DNA from 4 places in the Megasphaera jansseni genome. Region 2 is predicted to be linked to each of the others. Evidence: riboswitches for the same ligand, from Rfam matches in the RefSeq annotation. Region 2 holds a riboswitch; each other region holds the start of a gene.
The links. A riboswitch is a leader RNA that binds a small molecule or an ion and turns the genes downstream of it on or off. The one in region 2 is predicted to bind S-adenosylmethionine.

Region 1: it holds a riboswitch for S-adenosylmethionine, as region 2 does, so the genes downstream of both, ACE418_RS06265 (methionine ABC transporter ATP-binding protein) here and cysK (cysteine synthase A) in region 2, are expected to answer to the same signal.
Region 3: it holds a riboswitch for S-adenosylmethionine, as region 2 does, so the genes downstream of both, metK (methionine adenosyltransferase) here and cysK (cysteine synthase A) in region 2, are expected to answer to the same signal.
Region 4: it holds a riboswitch for S-adenosylmethionine, as region 2 does, so the genes downstream of both, ACE418_RS00400 (branched-chain amino acid transport system II carrier protein) here and cysK (cysteine synthase A) in region 2, are expected to answer to the same signal.

Annotation. Positions count from the first base shown of each region.
Region 1 covers NZ_JBHYRR010000012.1:55,327-59,539, reverse strand. Annotated here, with positions in the region: gene ACE418_RS06275 (MATE family efflux transporter) at 1-504, shown strand, start outside; gene ACE418_RS06270 (aminopeptidase) at 509-1,741, shown strand; SAM riboswitch class I at 1,801-1,898, shown strand; gene ACE418_RS06265 (methionine ABC transporter ATP-binding protein) at 1,986-3,029, shown strand; gene ACE418_RS06260 (methionine ABC transporter permease) at 3,010-3,663, shown strand; gene ACE418_RS06255 (dihydroorotate dehydrogenase) at 3,916-4,213, opposite strand, start outside.
Region 2 covers NZ_JBHYRR010000008.1:70,920-75,132, reverse strand. Annotated here, with positions in the region: gene ACE418_RS04755 (carbon starvation CstA family protein) at 1-1,106, shown strand, start outside; SAM riboswitch class I at 1,501-1,599, shown strand; gene cysK (cysteine synthase A) at 1,678-2,610, shown strand; gene ACE418_RS04745 (sulfate ABC transporter substrate-binding protein) at 2,643-3,689, shown strand; gene cysT (sulfate ABC transporter permease subunit CysT) at 3,702-4,213, shown strand, end outside.
Region 3 covers NZ_JBHYRR010000003.1:21,433-25,645, reverse strand. Annotated here, with positions in the region: gene coaBC (bifunctional phosphopantothenoylcysteine decarboxylase/phosphopantothenate--cysteine ligase CoaBC) at 1-754, shown strand, start outside; gene ACE418_RS01680 (hypothetical protein) at 1,105-2,367, opposite strand; SAM riboswitch class I at 2,504-2,604, shown strand; gene metK (methionine adenosyltransferase) at 2,664-3,854, shown strand; gene priA (replication restart helicase PriA) at 4,200-4,213, shown strand, end outside.
Region 4 covers NZ_JBHYRR010000001.1:73,206-77,418, reverse strand. Annotated here, with positions in the region: gene ACE418_RS00405 (aldehyde dehydrogenase family protein) at 1-1,106, opposite strand, end outside; gene ACE418_RS00400 (branched-chain amino acid transport system II carrier protein) at 1,262-2,584, opposite strand; SAM riboswitch class I at 2,682-2,780, opposite strand; gene nth (endonuclease III) at 2,860-3,492, opposite strand; gene larE (ATP-dependent sacrificial sulfur transferase LarE) at 3,494-4,213, opposite strand, start outside.

The DNA.
Region 1 (4,213 bases), on a different contig from region 2:
CTGCCCTGGAGCATCAGCCTGACGGCGACCATCGTCATCGGTTACGAAGTCGGCGCCCGTAACTACGCCGCTGCCCGGCAGTATGCCGTGCTCTGCCAGATGACGGCCTTTACCATTGCCATCGCCCTCATCATCGTGACCTATCACTTTGTCGATACTATTGCGGCCATCTTCACCAGCGATGCCGAGACCTTCTGGGCCATCCGCATGTTCATCTTCTACGCCGTCGCCTTTTCCTTCTTCGATGCAGCCGGTACCCCGGTCCAGGGCATCCTTCGCGGCTATAAGGATGTCAGAATCATCACGTATGTCGCTTTTGTGACCTACTGGCTCATCAGCATCCCCATGGGCTATGCCATGGCCCATGTCACGTCCTACGGGCCCTATGGCTACTGGATCAGCCTCATCATCAGCCTGGCCATCAACGCCAGTGCCCTGAACTGGCGCCTGTGGAAGCACACGGCCTGGAAAGTCCCTGTCCTATCCTCATCTACTAAGGAGTGATTTTATGCCAACTACGAAACAATTAATGGCTTATGCCCGCGTCCTCTTACAGAAGGGCCTGAATCTCCAAAAAGGCCAGACCCTGGTCATCAATGCCCCTGTCGAATCGCACGACTTCGTCACCCTCTTGACAAAAGAAGCCTATACAACCGGCGCCGCCCAGGTCGTCTGCAACTGGCGGTCTGACGATATGGCCCGCCTGCGCTACGAACACGAAGATCTGCAATATTTCGAATCCCTGCCGGACTGGCGCCGCGACTTCAGCCTTTACTATTACCATAAGAAAGCGGCCTTCCTCAGCCTCATCTCGGCCAACCCGTACCTCATGGACGGCATCGACACCAAGAAGATTTTCGCCCAGCAGAAAGCCCAGAATGAAGCCCTGAAGGAATACATCGACGGCATGATGGCCTCGAAGACGACGTGGCTCGTCGCCGCCGTCCCCAGTGCCGTCTGGGCCAAACTGCTCTACCCGGACCTCGATGCTACCGCCGCTTACGAAGCCTTGTGGAAGCAAATCCTCCAGTCGTCCCGTGCCGACGGTGCCGATGCCCTGGCCGATTGGGATGCCCATCTGGCCGAATTGAAGAAGCGCCGGACCTGGATGACGGACCAGCATTTCACCAGCCTGCATTATACGAACAACCTGGGAACAGACCTGACTATCGGCCTGCCGGCCGGTCACATCTGGCAGGGCGGCATGGAAGAAACGGCGGACCACCTGCTCTTCAACGCCAACATCCCGACGGAAGAAATCTATTCGGCGCCCAAGGCGGATGCCGTCAACGGCACGGTTTACAGCACCAAGCCCCTGGTCTATAACGGCAACCTCATCGACAAATTCCACCTGACCTTCAAAGACGGCAAAGTCGTCGACGCCGCAGCCGAAACGGGAGAAGACGTCCTCCAGAAGCTCATCGCCATCGACGACGGTGCCTGCCGCCTCGGCGAAGTGGCCCTCATCCCCTATCACTCGCCCATTTCCCTGTCGGGCATCCTCTTCTATGAAACGCTCTTCGACGAAAACGCCTCGTGTCACCTGGCCCTGGGCGCATCGTATCCGACCTGCCTGGCTGGCGGTGCCGATATGGATAAAGACGCCGTCGCCGCAGCCGGCCTCAACGATTCCATGATCCACGTCGATTTCATGGTCGGTTCACCGGATCTGACCATCACCGGGACGAAAGCCGACAGCACGACGGTACCGGTCTTTACGGCTGGCGACTGGGCGCAATAACGATTTTCCATTGACAAGCCCGGCCATCCGTGCTATTATAAAACGCAACAACCATATATCCTTCATCCAGAGCAGCTGAGGGACTGGCCCGATGACGCTGCGGCAACCCCCTACCGGGAAGGTGCCAATTCCAACGGAACATTCCGACAGATGAAATGAAACCGTATATACGGCCGTCATCTGCATGACGGCCTTTTTTTGTGGTTGCTTTTTCTAGTTACGCCTATTTTGAGGAGTTGATACTGTGATTACACTGAAAAATATTACCAAGACCTACGGCGGCGCCGCACAGGTCCAGGCCCTGAAGGGCATCAACCTGACCATCGACGACGGCGAGATCTTCGGTATCATCGGCAAGAGCGGTGCCGGCAAATCGACGCTGGTCCGCTGCATCAATATGTTAGAAAAACCGACGAGCGGCCAGGTCATCATCGACGACAAGGATTTGACCAAGATGAATGAATCCCAGCTGCGGGCAGAACGCAAGAACATCGGCATGATTTTCCAGCACTTCAATCTCTTATCATCCCGTACGGTTGCCGAAAACATTGCTTTCCCGCTGGAACTCGTCGGCGCCTCGAAAGACGTCATCGAAAAGAAAGTCGCGTCCCTCCTCGACCTGGTCGGCCTCAGTGACCGGGCCGGCAACTATCCGTCCCAGCTCTCGGGCGGCCAGAAACAGCGCGTCGGCATCGCCCGTGCCCTGGCCAGTGACCCGAAAATCCTGCTCTGCGACGAAGCCACGTCAGCCCTGGACCCGCAGACGACAAAATCTATCCTGGAACTGCTCCAGGACATCAACCAGCGCCTGGGCATCACCATCGTCGTCATCACCCATGAAATGGCCGTCGTCAAGGAAATCTGCCACCGCGTTGCCGTCATCGAAAGCGGCGTCATCAAGGAAATGGGCCGCGTCGTCGACATCTTCACCAATCCTCAGTCCCAGACCATGAAGGACTTCGTCACGTCCATCATCAACATGGAACTGCCGGCAGGCATCAAGAACCTGGGCGTCACGGATCAGCCGGCACCGGACCGCAACATGCTCGTCCGCCTGCGCTTTAAGGGCGCTGCCACTAATGATCCCGTCGTCGCCGATATTGTCCGCAAATTCAACGTCGAAGTCAGCGTCCTCTACGGCAACATCGACTACATCCAGGATGAACCCTTTGGCTACCTCATCGTCGTCATCATGGGCGACATGGAAACACAGGCCAAAGCATTCTCGTATATCAAAACATTACCGATTGGAAGTGAGGTTTTAGGTTATGTCCCAAGAAATCATTAAGTTAATGCTCCAAGGCATTGAAGAAACGTTCTATATGGTCGCCGTCGCTACGGTCATCGGCGGTATCATCGGGATTCCCCTGGGTATCACCCTGGTCACGACCAGCAAGGGCCATATCCTGGAAAACCGCTTCATCAATCAGATCCTTGGCACCATCGTCAACATCATCCGTTCCATCCCGTTCATCATCCTCATGGTCGCCATCATCCCGCTGACGCGCCTCATTGCCGGCACGTCCATCGGTACGACGGCAGCCTGCGTCCCCTTGACCATCGTCGCCATCCCCTTCCTGAGCCGTCTCGTCGAAACGTCCATCCGCGACGTCGACTTCGGCCTCGTCGAAGCAGCGGAATCCATGGGGGCTACGCCCTTCCAAATCATCCGCAAGGTCCTCATTCCCGAAGCCCTGCCGACGATCATCAATAACATCACCGTCCTCATCGTCAATCTCATCGGGGCATCGGCCATGGCCGGCGCCATCGGCGGCGGCGGCTTAGGGGACATCGCTATCCGCTATGGTTACCAGCGCTTCCGTCCCGACGTCATGCTGGCGACGATCATCATCCTCATCGTCGTCGTCAACGTCATCCAGGCCGGCGGCGACTTCGCATCACGAAAAAAGAATAAGAAATAAATAATAGAAAAAAGGAGCTGTTGCACATGCAACAGCTCCTTTTTTAGTGGTTAGTGGCTAGCAGTTAGGGGTTAGCCGCGGTCCCATGGACCGCTTCGTAGGGGCCGTCCCAAAGGGCGGCCCGCTCATATCAATGGGTCACGGGAATCTTACATATACCCAACGGGCTCATGAATTGGATTCCCACAACGAGCCACGAGCCACGAGCCACTAACTACTAACCACTAACCACGAGCCACTAGCCACTAGTCCCTAGCCACGAATCTCTAATGCCCCTACAATGTCCTGGATATGTTCGATGCCTTCGTCCTGGCAGTACTGGTCCAGACCTTCGGCGATGGTTTCGACGGCTCTGGGGTCGACGAAGTTATGGGCACCGACGGCGACGGCGCTGGCGCCGGCCAGCATGAATTCGACGGCGTCCTGCCAGGTCGAGATGCCGCCCAGGCCGAGGATGGGGATGGATACGGCCTGGGCCGTCTGCCATACCATGCGCAGAGCGACGGGCTTCACAGCCGGGCCGGACAGGCCGCCGGTGATATTGCCCAGC
Region 2 (4,213 bases):
GCTTTGTCATTGCCATTGTCCTCTTGATTGCCATGCTCTATGTCGGCATCGACCTGCCGATTTACCTGGACCGCATGACCTGGTTGTATATCATCTTCGCTTATATTTTCTTTGCTTCCATCATGCCCATGTGGCTCTTGAAACAGCCGCGTGACTATATCAGCGCCTTCCTGCTGCTCATGATGATCGCCGGCGGCGTCATCGGCATCTTCGTTGCACAGCCGACGCTGAATATGCCGGCCTTCACGTCCTTCTCGGTCGGTGGCAAGGATTTGTTCCCGATTCTGTTCATCACCATCGCCTGCGGTGCCGTTTCTGGCTTCCACAGCCTCGTTTCCTCCGGTACGTCGTCAAAGACCCTGGATAAAGAACAGGATTCCGTCTTCGTCGGCTATGGTTCTATGTGCGTTGAATCCGTTTTAGGTGTCGTTTCCCTGGTCATTGCCTGCGCAGCCGCTTCTAACGGCCATGTCGCTTCGGGGACTCCGTTCCAGATTTTCTCCGGCGCTGTCGCTGGTTTCTTCACCATGTTCGGCCTGTCCCAGACGGCCGCTGCCTGCATCATGACCATGTGCGTTTCGGCCCTGGCCCTGACGACCCTCGATGCGGTCGGCCGTATCGGCCGTATGTCCTTCCAGGAATTGTTCAGTGTCGATGAAGGACAGGAAATGAATGCTATCCAGAAAATCTGCGTCAATAAATACTTTGCTACGGTCATCACTTTGTTCTTCGGCTTCCTGCTCTGCCTGGGCGGCTATATGAACATCTGGCCGCTCTTCGGGTCGGCTAACCAGCTGTTGTCGGCTATGGTCCTCATCTGCCTGACCGTCTTCCTCAAGACGACGGGCCGCAAGAGCTTCATGCTGTACGTCCCGATGGTCGTCATGTTCTGCGTTACCATGACAGCACTGGTCGAATCGGCCTATGCCCTGATCATCAAGATTGCCTCGGGCAACTGGTCGCTCCTCATCGAAGGCCTGCAGTTCGTCCTGGCCATCGCCCTGATGGTCCTGGCTGTTTCCATCGTCTACCACTGCGGCAAAGAACTCGTCCACGCCGACAATAAAACGGCGCACCACGACGCTCAGCCCACAGCCACGCATTGAGGGTGTGTTAGCAGTTAGCAGTTAGCAGCTAGCCGTTACCGGTAGCTGTTAGACACTAACGGCTAACCCCTAACGGCTAACCCCTTAAAAAGGAGCTTGTCGTTATACGACAAGCTCCTTTTACTTATAAAAAATGTAATTTATAAAGTTAAATCTCTGTTTGTAATACGAGGTATAACGTTTACATTGTAAAATATGAAAGTTTTTGCTTAAAATCCCTTGACAATATACTAAGTAAAGTGTACAATCTCAGTAACGTTTCCGATAGGGAACACTTCATTTTCAATCATTAAGAGGTATGTAATCATGGGGTACTTAAAAAATTTGACCATCATGTGTTGTACGATATGATCGTATTGTACAACCATTCATAAGGACAATACAATACGAAACCTATTCATCCAGAGCAGCCGAGGGACTGGCCCAATGACGCTGCGGCAACCTACGTACGTAAGGTGCCAATTCCAGCAGGAATCAACCTGGCAGATGAAGTCATGGGCATACGTCTATTTATAGCGCCATCTGCATTTATCAGGTGGCGCTTTTCTTTTGCCGAAAAGGAGCTGATGACATGGAGCATGTGGCAAAGTATTTGACAGAGTTAATTGGCAATACGCCGCTTTTGGAACTGACCCACTGGCAGGAGGTCCACGGCCTCAAGGCCCGCATCCTGGGCAAGCTGGAGTACATGAATCCTTTGGGCAGCGTCAAAGACCGCGTGGCTGCGGCGATGATCGAAGAGGGAATCCGTCAGGGGAAAATCAATCAGGATACAGTCATCATCGAGCCGACGAGTGGCAATACGGGCATCGGCCTGGCCCTGGTGGCCGCCGTGAAGGGCCTGCACCTGATTTTGACCATGCCCGACACGATGAGCCTGGAACGGCGTAAGATCGTGTCGGCCCTGGGGGCGGAAATCGTGCTGACACCGGGCATCGAGGGGATGCGCGGCAGCATCGGCAAAGCCGAAGAATTGAGGGATTCTTACGGCAACGCCTTCATTCCCCAGCAGTTCGACAATCCGGCCAATCCGGCTATCCATCGCCAGACGACGGCTGAAGAAATCTGGCGCGACACGGATGGCCAGGTCGATATCTTCATTTCATCTGTCGGCACGGGGGGAACCATTACGGGGACGGCCCAGGGCTTGAAAGCCCATAAAGAAACGGTCCAGATCGTTGCCGTCGAACCGAAAGATTCTGCCGTCCTTCACGGCGGCCGGCCGGGCCCGCACGCCATTCAGGGGATTGGCGCCGGGTTCATTCCGAAAGTCCTGGATATGTCTCTCGTAGATGATGTGATCGACGTATCCAATGAGGACGCCTACGGCCGGGCGAGGGAAGTGGCCAAGACCGACGGCCTGCTGGTCGGCATTTCATCAGGCGCGTCGTTGCAGGCGGCCCTGGAGCTGGCCATCCGGCCGGAAAACGAAGGCAAGACCATCGTCGTCCTCCTGCCGGATGGCGGCGAACGCTATTTATCGACGGCTTTATTTGAGGGGTAAGGCATCTAAGCCGGTATAGAGGGGGAAAGAAAATGAACAAGAAGCGCATCATAGCTATACTGGCTTTTTCGACAGTACTGGCCGTCGCGGGGGCCTTGGCGGGCTGCGGACGCAGCGATACCGCTGAGAGCGGCGGCACGGTGACGCTGACCAATGTCTCGTATGATCCAACCCGTGAGTTATATAAAGAATATAATGAATTATTCCAGAAACATTATAAAGAAACGACAGGCAAGGATATCCGCATCATCCAGTCCCATGGCGGATCGGGCAGTCAGGCCCGGTCGGTCATTGAGGGCAGCCAGGCCGATGTCGTGACTCTGGCCCTGGCCCATGATATTTCGCTCATCGAAAAGGCCGGCCTCATCCATGAAGGCTGGCAGAGCGATTTTGCCAATGATTCGGCACCGTACACGTCGACCATCGTCTTCCTGGTCCGCAAGGGGAACCCGAAAGGGATACGCGACTGGGATGATTTGGTGAAACCCGGCGTGAGCGTCATTACGCCGGATCCCAAGAGCAGCGGCGGTGCCTGCTGGAACTTCCTGGCGGCCTGGAGCTGGGGGCTTGACCATTTCGGGGGAAATGAAATCAAGACCCGTGCTTTCCTGACCGACTTGTACCGCAACGTCACCGTCATGGATTCCGGGGCCCGCGGCTCGACGACGACCTTCGTCGAAAACGGACAAGGTGACGTCCTTATCGCCTGGGAAAACGAAGCGCTTTATTCGATGCAGGAATATCCCGATAAGTTCGACCTCGTCGTTCCCAGTATCAGTATCCAGGCCCAGCCCAGCGTGGCCGTCGTCGACCGCCTGGCACGGCGCAAGGGCCATGAAGCAGCCGCCCATGAATACCTGGCCTACCTTTATTCCGATGAAGCCCAGGAGCTGGCTGCCAAGAACGGTTTCCGGCCGTCGAATCCGGACATCCTTCAGCGTTATGCCGACCGTTTCGATCTCAAGGTCAAGCTGACCAAGATCAGCGACTTCGGCGGCTGGGATGCAGCTTATGTCAAATTTTTCAATGACGATGCCTTGTTCGATAAGATCATGGCCGACGTCAACGGTAACGAATAGGAGGGGAGCCGGATGAAACATTTTTTTGCCCGTTCCGGCGGGCGCAATCAGATTATTCCCGGCTTTGGCCTGTCCATGGGCATGACGATTACCATGTTGTCCCTGCTCATTCTCATCCCGCTGGCTTCGGTCCTGGCCCATTCCCTGCAGCTGACGGCGAATGACTACGCCAAGCTTATCACCAACAGCGGCATCCGCAATGCGTTCATCACCAGTATTTCCTGTTCCATCCTGGCAGCGCTGGTGAACTGCGTTTTCGGTTTCATCCTGGCCTGGGTCCTGGTCCGCTATGAGTTCACGGGCAAACGGCTCCTGAACGGCGTCATCGAACTGCCCTTTGCCCTGCCGACGGCCGTCGCCGGCATTACCTTATCCAAGCTCTATTCCGATACGGGCTTCTTTGGCAGCTTCTTTGCCAGCTATGGCATCCAGATCGCCTATACCAAAATCGGCCTGACCATCGCCATGATCTTCGTCGGCATTCCCTTCGTCGTCCGCTCGATCCAGCCGGTCCTGGAAAAGCT
Region 3 (4,213 bases), on a different contig from region 2:
TCATCTGGCCTGTGGCATCGACGGCGTCGGCCGCCTGCCCGAACCGGATACCATCGTCGACTACATCGAGCTCCTGGCCTGCCGCAATGACCTCCTGAAAGGGAAGAAAGTCATCGTCACGGCTGGCGGCACGCGGGAACCCATTGATCCGGTCCGCTTCATCGGCAACCATTCCAGCGGCCGCATGGGTTTTGCCATCGCCAAGGCTGCCGTCATGGCAGGGGCAGAAGTCACCCTTGTCGCCGGGACGACGGACAACCTCAAGACGCCGGTCGGCCTGGCTCGCCGCATCGATGTCGGCAGTACGCGCGACATGAAGACGGCTGTCGATTCCTATTACGATGACTGCGACCTGGTCATCAAGGCGGCAGCTGTCGCCGATTACCGTTCGGCCCATCCGGCAGAAAACAAGATCAAGAAGAACGACGATACCCTGACCATTGAAATGGCCAAGAATCCCGATATCCTCTACGGCCTGGGCCAGCGCAAGACCCATCAGACCCTGGTCGGCTTTGCTGCTGAAACGACGAACGTCATCGAATACGGCACGAAGAAGCTCAAGAAGAAGAACCTCGACATGCTCGTCGCCAACGACGTCAGCGCCGAAGGGGCCGGCTTCAAAGGGACGACTAACATCGCCACCCTGCTTTTCCCCGACGGCTCTATGGAAAAATTAGAAAAAATGGATAAAGACGAACTCGCTGCCATCATCGTAGCCCGTGCGGCTGCCATTATGGAGAAAAAACATAGCTGATAGCAGGGAGTTTGCAGAAAAAAGAGGCTGTCGCATTAAGACAGCCTCTTTTTACGTTGATCGTAGGTCGTTCATCGTTTGTCGTATGGGATTAAAAATATCAATCCATCGCGATGAACGATGAACTACGAACGAAAAACTTTTAAGTTGAAGGGGCCTCGCATGATGGCAAAAACCTTCGTGCGACAGCGCCTTTTTTTAGCCGCTAGCAGTTAGCCGCTAGGGGTTAGCAAATGGCTTTAATGTTGTTGTAGGGGTCGTCCCAAAGGGCGGCCCGCCACGAACCACGAGCCACGAACCACGAGCCACGAACCACGAGCCACGAGCCACGAGCCACGAACCACTAACCACTAACCACTCACATGCCCTACGATAGCTTTGGCGAAGCCGTTGAGGTTGGTCGGGCCAATGGAGAGGAGGGGGCAGCCTTTTTCTTTGGCTTCGGTAATGGCCCAGCGGACGAGCGGTGTCTTGCCATCTTCCATGTTGATGACTAAGAGAGCTGATTCTTTCAGCAGCCGGTCATCGCCCGGGCGGCCGCTGATGACGACAACGGCACTGAAACGGCGCTGGATGCGGCGCTGCCAGTCGGGATCGCCGCCGGCCAGGGCTATCTGGCGTTCCTTGAGGAAACGGTCCAGCTGGCGCGTATAATCGCGCTGGGTCATGAAAGAGGGCAGGTCCAGACCGCGGTCTTCCGGGTCCCGGGCCGAACGCGACGCTTCCTGAGGCGTCACTTTCCGCGGTGCCTGGCCCTTGGCCAAGTCCGGCCGTACCTGGCGCTTATTGAGTTCCTTGCGCAGGGCCAGGAGTTCAGCAATCTGACTGGATGCCGTTTCCTTTATCTTTTCGATGTACTGTTCCTGCTTGCGGATGCGGTCTTCATACTGTTTGCGGTCCTGTTCGCGGCCGGTCCGTTCGGCATCGAGTTCCTGGCGCAGCCGTTCTAGTTCAGAAAGGACGGCCGTGCGGTTCTTGGCTTCCAGGCGCAGGCGCAGGAGTTCTTCTCTGTCAGCATCCATCTGGGCTTTTTCTTCCCGCAGCTGCTGAAGTTCTTCTTTTTCTTTGCCCATCATCATGGCTGGCGTTTCCTGACCGCCTGTGACCGCTTCATCGGACCAGGGCTGGTCGCAGATGGCCATGAGATAGATGCCCAGGGCATGGGCTACGGCGTGTTTGGCCATCTGTATGTCTTCAAAGACATCGGTCAGGCCGAGGATCTGGCTGTCCGTCTGGAGCATGAGCAGGTCGATGATGCCCATATAGGAAAAGGATTCCATGGTCTGGGCCATGTCGTAGCGTTCGAGGTGAATCGTGCCGGCGTAGATTTCTTCCGGGTTTTGCTTAGACGTATAATACGTGTTGATGAGCAGCCGGTCAGCTGTCCGTTCATAGATCCGCAGTATCAAGGCGTCTTCCTTGTCCGTGCCGGTGTGGCGGCTGAAGGTCAGCCGTTCCTGGGTGAGAAGGGTCGTTACCAGGCTCTGGGTCTTGTACCATTTGCCCAATACTTCTACCCGCTTGGCCAGCCGCAGGTCGCCGGGCTTGCTGCAGGTTGCATAATCGAAATAAGGGTCGTTGAAGAATATATCTCTAGGCCGCAATTTGGTCATATCTAATCATCCTTTCTATCTTTTACATTATAACCCTGCCCATGGGGCAACGTCTAGTAGACAATGTTTTTTAGGCATAAAAAATACTTGCAAAATAGACGGACTTGAATTATAATGGATAAGCAAACCAAATAAAGAACCATCAAGAGACGACGGAGGGACTGGCCCTGTGATGTCGCAGCAACCTTCAGCTATGAAAGGTGCTAATTCCAGCAGTGATATACTGGCAGATGGGGATTAGAAGCCCCTCTCATGAAGTCATGAATGAGGGGAATTTTTTTTAAGGAGGATCACTCATGGCTAAAAATCGTGAATTCTTTACATCCGAATCCGTAACCGAAGGCCATCCCGATAAAATGGCTGACCAGATTTCGGACAGCATTTTGGATGCCATTCTTGCAAAAGATAAAAACGCCCGCGTTGCCTGCGAAACCCTGGTAACGACTGGCATGGTACACGTCGTCGGTGAAATTTCTACGACGTGCTACGTCGATATCCCGCACATCGTCCGCGAAACGATCCGTGAAATCGGCTATACCCGCGCTAAATATGGCTTTGACTGCGACACCTGCGGCGTTCTCGTTTCCCTGGACGAACAGTCTCCGGATATCGCGATGGGCGTCGACGATGCCTTGGAAAAGAAAGAAGGCAATACGGATAAATTCGATACCATCGGCGCTGGCGACCAGGGCATGATGTTCGGCTATGCCACCAACGAAACGGACGACTACATGCCGCTGCCGATTTCCCTGGCACACCGCCTGGCACGCCGCCTGGCCAAAGTCCGCAAGGATGGCACGCTGCCGTATCTCCGTCCCGATGGCAAGACCCAGGTCACGGTCGAATATGAAGACGGCAAACCGGTCCGCATCGATACTATTGTCATTTCGGCACAGCACAGCCCCGAAGTCGGCCGCGAACAGATTGAAAGCGACCTCCTCGAATTCGTCATCAAACCGGAACTGCCGGAAGGCTTGTTCGACGACAAGACGAAGCTCTTCATCAACCCGACTGGCCGCTTCGTCATCGGCGGTCCGCAGGGCGATTCGGGCCTCACAGGCCGTAAGATCATCGTCGATACCTATGGCGGCATGGCTCGTCATGGCGGCGGTGCCTTCTCCGGCAAGGACCCCACAAAAGTTGACCGTTCGGCCGCTTATGCAGCCCGTTACGTCGCCAAGAACGTCGTCGCTGCCGGCCTGGCTGACAAATGCGAAATCCAGCTGGCTTATGCCATCGGCGTAGCCCGCCCGGTTTCCATCCACGTCGAAACTTTCGGTACGGGTAAAGTCCCGAACGAAAAAATCGTCGAACTCATCGAAAAGAACTTCGACCTCCGTCCGGCTGGCATCATCGCCATGCTCGACTTGCAGCGTCCGATTTATAAACAGACCGCTGCCTATGGCCACTTCGGCCGCAACGACCTCGACCTGCCTTGGGAAAAGACAGACAAAGCCGACACGCTCCGCAAAGAAGCCGGCTTATAAGAGGCGGTTCGATAAACTGAACATTCAGAAAAGAGGCTGTCGCATTAAGACAGCCTCTTTTTACGTTGATCGTAGGTCGTTCATCGTTTGTCGTATGGGATTAAAAATATCAATCCATCGCGATGAACGATGAACTACGAACGAAAAACTTTTAAGTTGAAGGGGCCTCGCATGATGGCAAAAACCTTCGTGCGACAGCTCCTTTCAAGTTGTTAGCGGATGGTTTTAAATTTGAAGGTTTTCTCTGCAAACTACAAACTCTGTGCTACAAACCATAAAGTAAACGGGGTCTCGCATGATGGCAGAAGCTTTCGTGCGACAGCCCTACACAAAGGAGGTGTCCCTTTGATTGCTGAAAT
Region 4 (4,213 bases), on a different contig from region 2:
TCATTGGTCACATCGGTAAAGATGACGGGCTGGACATAATAGCCATGTTCCGGTACCGCCGGACGGCTGCCCGCCAAGAGGGTCGCCCCTTCTTCCAGCCCTTTGGCAATGTAGGCATCGACGGTCTGCCACTGGTCATACGAAGCGACAGGACCGATTTTCGTCGTTTCCAAAGCCGGGTCGCCGACGGTATATTCCGGCAATATCTGCAGCATGAGCTGTTCGATCTTTTCCTTTTCTTCCCGCGGGATAATCAGGCGCGACAAAGCCGTACAGGTCTGGCCGCTGTTGAGGAAGATGGAGTTGAAGCACATGCGGATGGCTTTTTCGTAATCCGCCCCTTTCAAGAGGATGAAAGGCGACTTACCGCCCAGTTCCATGCTGATGCGCTTCATAGAGCCTAAAGCGCGTTGGGATACCTTGATGCCGGCTGCTGTCGAACCCGTAAAGGATACCATGGCGATATTCGGATCGTCACAGATGGCATTGCCCACCTGGCTGCCCCGGCCGGCGACGAGATTGAAGACGCCATTCGGGAAACCGGCCCGGTCGAAAGCTTCGGCCAGATAGTAGGCCGTCACCGGCGTATGCTGGCTCGGCTTGAGGACGACTGTCGCACCGACGAGCAAGGCCGGCACGACTTTCTGGATAATCTGCCCTAAAGGATAATTCCATGGCGTAATGCAGCCGATGACGCCCAAAGGCCGGCGGTAAACGACGGATTGGGACAGATGTTCGACCAGTGGCAATTCCGGTGCCAAGTCGATGTACGACTGGGTCCGCACGAACTGATACCCAATATGGTTGGTCCGGGCAAAAGCCACGGGTGCCCCTAATTCCTTGACGACAGCGTCAACGAACTGCGGTTCCAGTCTGATCATCTGGACCAGCAAATTCTTCATAAAAGTAATGCGGTCTTCCAGCGGCATCGCGGCCCAGGCCGGGAAAGCCTTGGCAGCCGCCTTGGCAGCGGCTGCGACATCATCAGCACCAGCCGCAGCGACAGTAGCGAAGATTTCTTTCGTCGCCGGATTTTCTACGTCAATATATTGACCAGATAACGGCGCAACCCACTGGCCATCGATGTATAATTTTTTCAAATCCATGAAATTACCCCCTTTTACTCGAGATTATTCTTTAATTATAGAGAGAAGTCATGGATTATGCAAGTCGAAAAAAACAGACTACCTAAAAGGTAGTCTGTTTTTAGTGGCTAGTGGCTAGTGGTTAGTGGTTAGTGGCTAGTGGCTAGCGGCTAGTGTTATTTCGCTTCGGCTTCTACCGGTTCCGAGGCGGATACGAAATGGCCGATGATAGAGCCGCCGATGAGGCCGACGATGAAAGGAACGATCCAGCCGAAGCCGTATGTCGACAGCGGCGTAGCGGCGACGATGGCTTTAGCAAAGCCCAGGCTGCTCAGGCCCGGCAGGGATTCCAGGAGAGCAAAGAGCGTGACCAGGTAAACAGAGCCTTTATAAGCGCCGTTGTTGGGCATGAAGCGGCCGATGATGCCCAGGACCAGGAGGGCCAGGCACGGCGGATAGCAGACACCGAAGATCCAGCCGATATAGGTGACGATGCCGTCGACGCCGAGGAGTGCCGTCAAAGCCGACAAGATGCAGCAGCCAATGGCAACTTGTTTATAGCTGACGCGATGGCCCGTAGCCGAGCTGGTGAATTCAGCAACAGCGGCAATCTGTCCGATAGCGGTCGTCAGGCAGGCCAGGACGACGGCAATCCCCATGGGGACCATGACCCAGGTGCCGACGCGCTGGATGATGGCAACCAAAAGTTCAGCACGGCCGATACTCTGAGGATAATCGCCACTGACGCAGGCCCCCATATAGAGCAGACTTCCGTAGATGATGAGCAGCAGGACAAAGGATACGATGCCACAATAGATGAGCACTTTATTGCGCTGGCCTACCGCCGTATAGCCTTTGCCGTAAATGGAGCTGATAAAGACAGCAGCCATGATGAAGCTGACCAGGACGTCGCCGGTATTATAACCGCCGAGGAAGGCATTGACAAAAGGATGATCCACAGCCGGAGCTACAGGCGTCCCAAGGGGATTAAAGATGCCGACGAAGGCGATGATGACCAAAATCAGGGCCAGGAGCGGCGTCAGGTATTTCCCCATGCGGTCCATGACGTTATTCTGGTCGGCGACGAAAAAGAAACTGATGATGAAATATGCGATGACTAAGGGAATGAACGGGGCCGACGGCAGGTTGCCCTGGATGCCGAGCTGGATAGCCGTCGCACAGGTACGGGGAATGGAAACGAACGTACAGACCAGCATGAGGGCGGCCAGGAGGACATTATACGTATTCTTCCCTACCCGTTCGGTAATGGAGTGGACGTCGCCGTTGAGGCCGATGACGATGAGCGTAAAGATAGGAAGAAAGATACCGGACAGGGTCAGGCCAGCCAGGCCGGACAGGAAATCGCTGCCGCTGTTCAAACCGAGCTGGGGCGGGAAAATCAAGTTGCCGGCGCCAAAATAGGTGGCAAAGAAGGCAAACCCCAGGATGAGTACATCCAGCCCCCGGATAGCCTTGCCGCCAGAAGAGTTGTTGTTCATGAAAATACCCCCTAAGAATGATGTAAATGATGTGAAAATAAGTACATAATACGCCAAAATAAAAGAGGCGCTGCCTCCAAGCTGCGCCTCAGTCATAATGATATCTTTCAGGATTAGCCTGTAGGAATTGGCACCTTACCATCGGCAGGTTGCCGCAGCGTCATCGGGCCCGTCCCTCAGCTGCTCTTGATATAACTTATGAAATTTTGTATGTATTGGCAACATTCTATAAAATTTTTAGCGGTTTGTCAATACTATTATTTTATTTTAACGTTTTACTTCTGACAACTCGGACAAAGATCGGCCAAAAAGCAGTTGTCACATAAAGGCTTGCGGGCTTTGCAGACCCGGCGGCCATGCCAGATAAGCCAATGATGGGCCCGGCTCCACCATTCCTTGGGGATGGCTTTTTGCAGGCCCTTTTCGACTTCCAGCGGCGTCGTCCCTTCGGCCAGCTGCAGGCGGTTGGATACGCGGAAGACATGGGTATCGACGGCAATGGCCGGCGTATGGAACAAGATACTGACCAGGACGTTAGCCGTCTTGCGGCCGACGCCGGGCAGTTTCACCAGTTCATCGAAAGTCTGCGGCACTTCGCCATGGTACTTCTCACAAAGGATGGCACAGTTGGCCAGGATATTCTTGGCCTTGCTGCGATAGAGGCCGCAGGTCCGTATCTTTTCTTCCAGCCCGGCCGTTCCCAGGGTCAGCATCTTTTCCGGCGTATTGTATTCCGGGAACATGCCGGCCGTCACGATATTGACCCGTTCGTCCGTGCACTGAGCCGACAAAATGACGGCAATCATCAGTTCAAAAGGCGAATTATAGTGCAGGGCCGGTTTCATGATACCATATTGGTCCTGGAACCGCTGCAGCATTTCATCTTTTACTTTCTTGGAAATAGCCATATTATTTTACTTCCTCATTGGTATGGATCACGTCGTTCAGGCTGCCCATTTCATAGCCACCCAAATCGAGGGTGACATAGGTGAAGCCCGTATCCTTGATGGCCCGGACGATTTCGTCCCGATGGGCCAGGATGGATGGGATTTCATCGACAGCCACTTCGATGCGGGCTACATCGCCGTGATAGCGGACGCGCAGGGAACCCTGGACGTAAGGCGCTACGGCGGCTTCAGCCGCATCGATCTGGGCCAGGCGGTGCGGTGTCAGTTCCACACCATACGGGACGCGGCTGGCCAGGCAGGCCGCACTCTGCTTATTCCAGGTCTGCAAGCCGAATTCTTTCGACAAGGTCCGGATATCCGCTTTGGCCAGCCCGGCTTCGATCATGGGGCTGCGGACGGAGTCTGACAGTTCCTGCAAAGCTTTCATGCCCGGCCGGTAATCACCAAGGTCATCGACATTTCCCCCGTCGACGACCCACTGATAGCCTTCGGCCTTGGCCAGCGCTACGAGCGACGTAAAGCGTATTTTTTTGCAGATATAACAGCGTTCTGGCGGATTCTGGACGAATTCCGGGTCCTCGAATTCCGTCGAATGGACCAGGCGGTGTTCGACGCCGATGACCTTGGCCATCGCCTTGGCATCAGCCGCTTCACTGCCCGGCAGGGTCGCCGAAACGGCCGTCACGGCCAGGACCTTGTCCCCCAGAGCCTGATGGGCCGC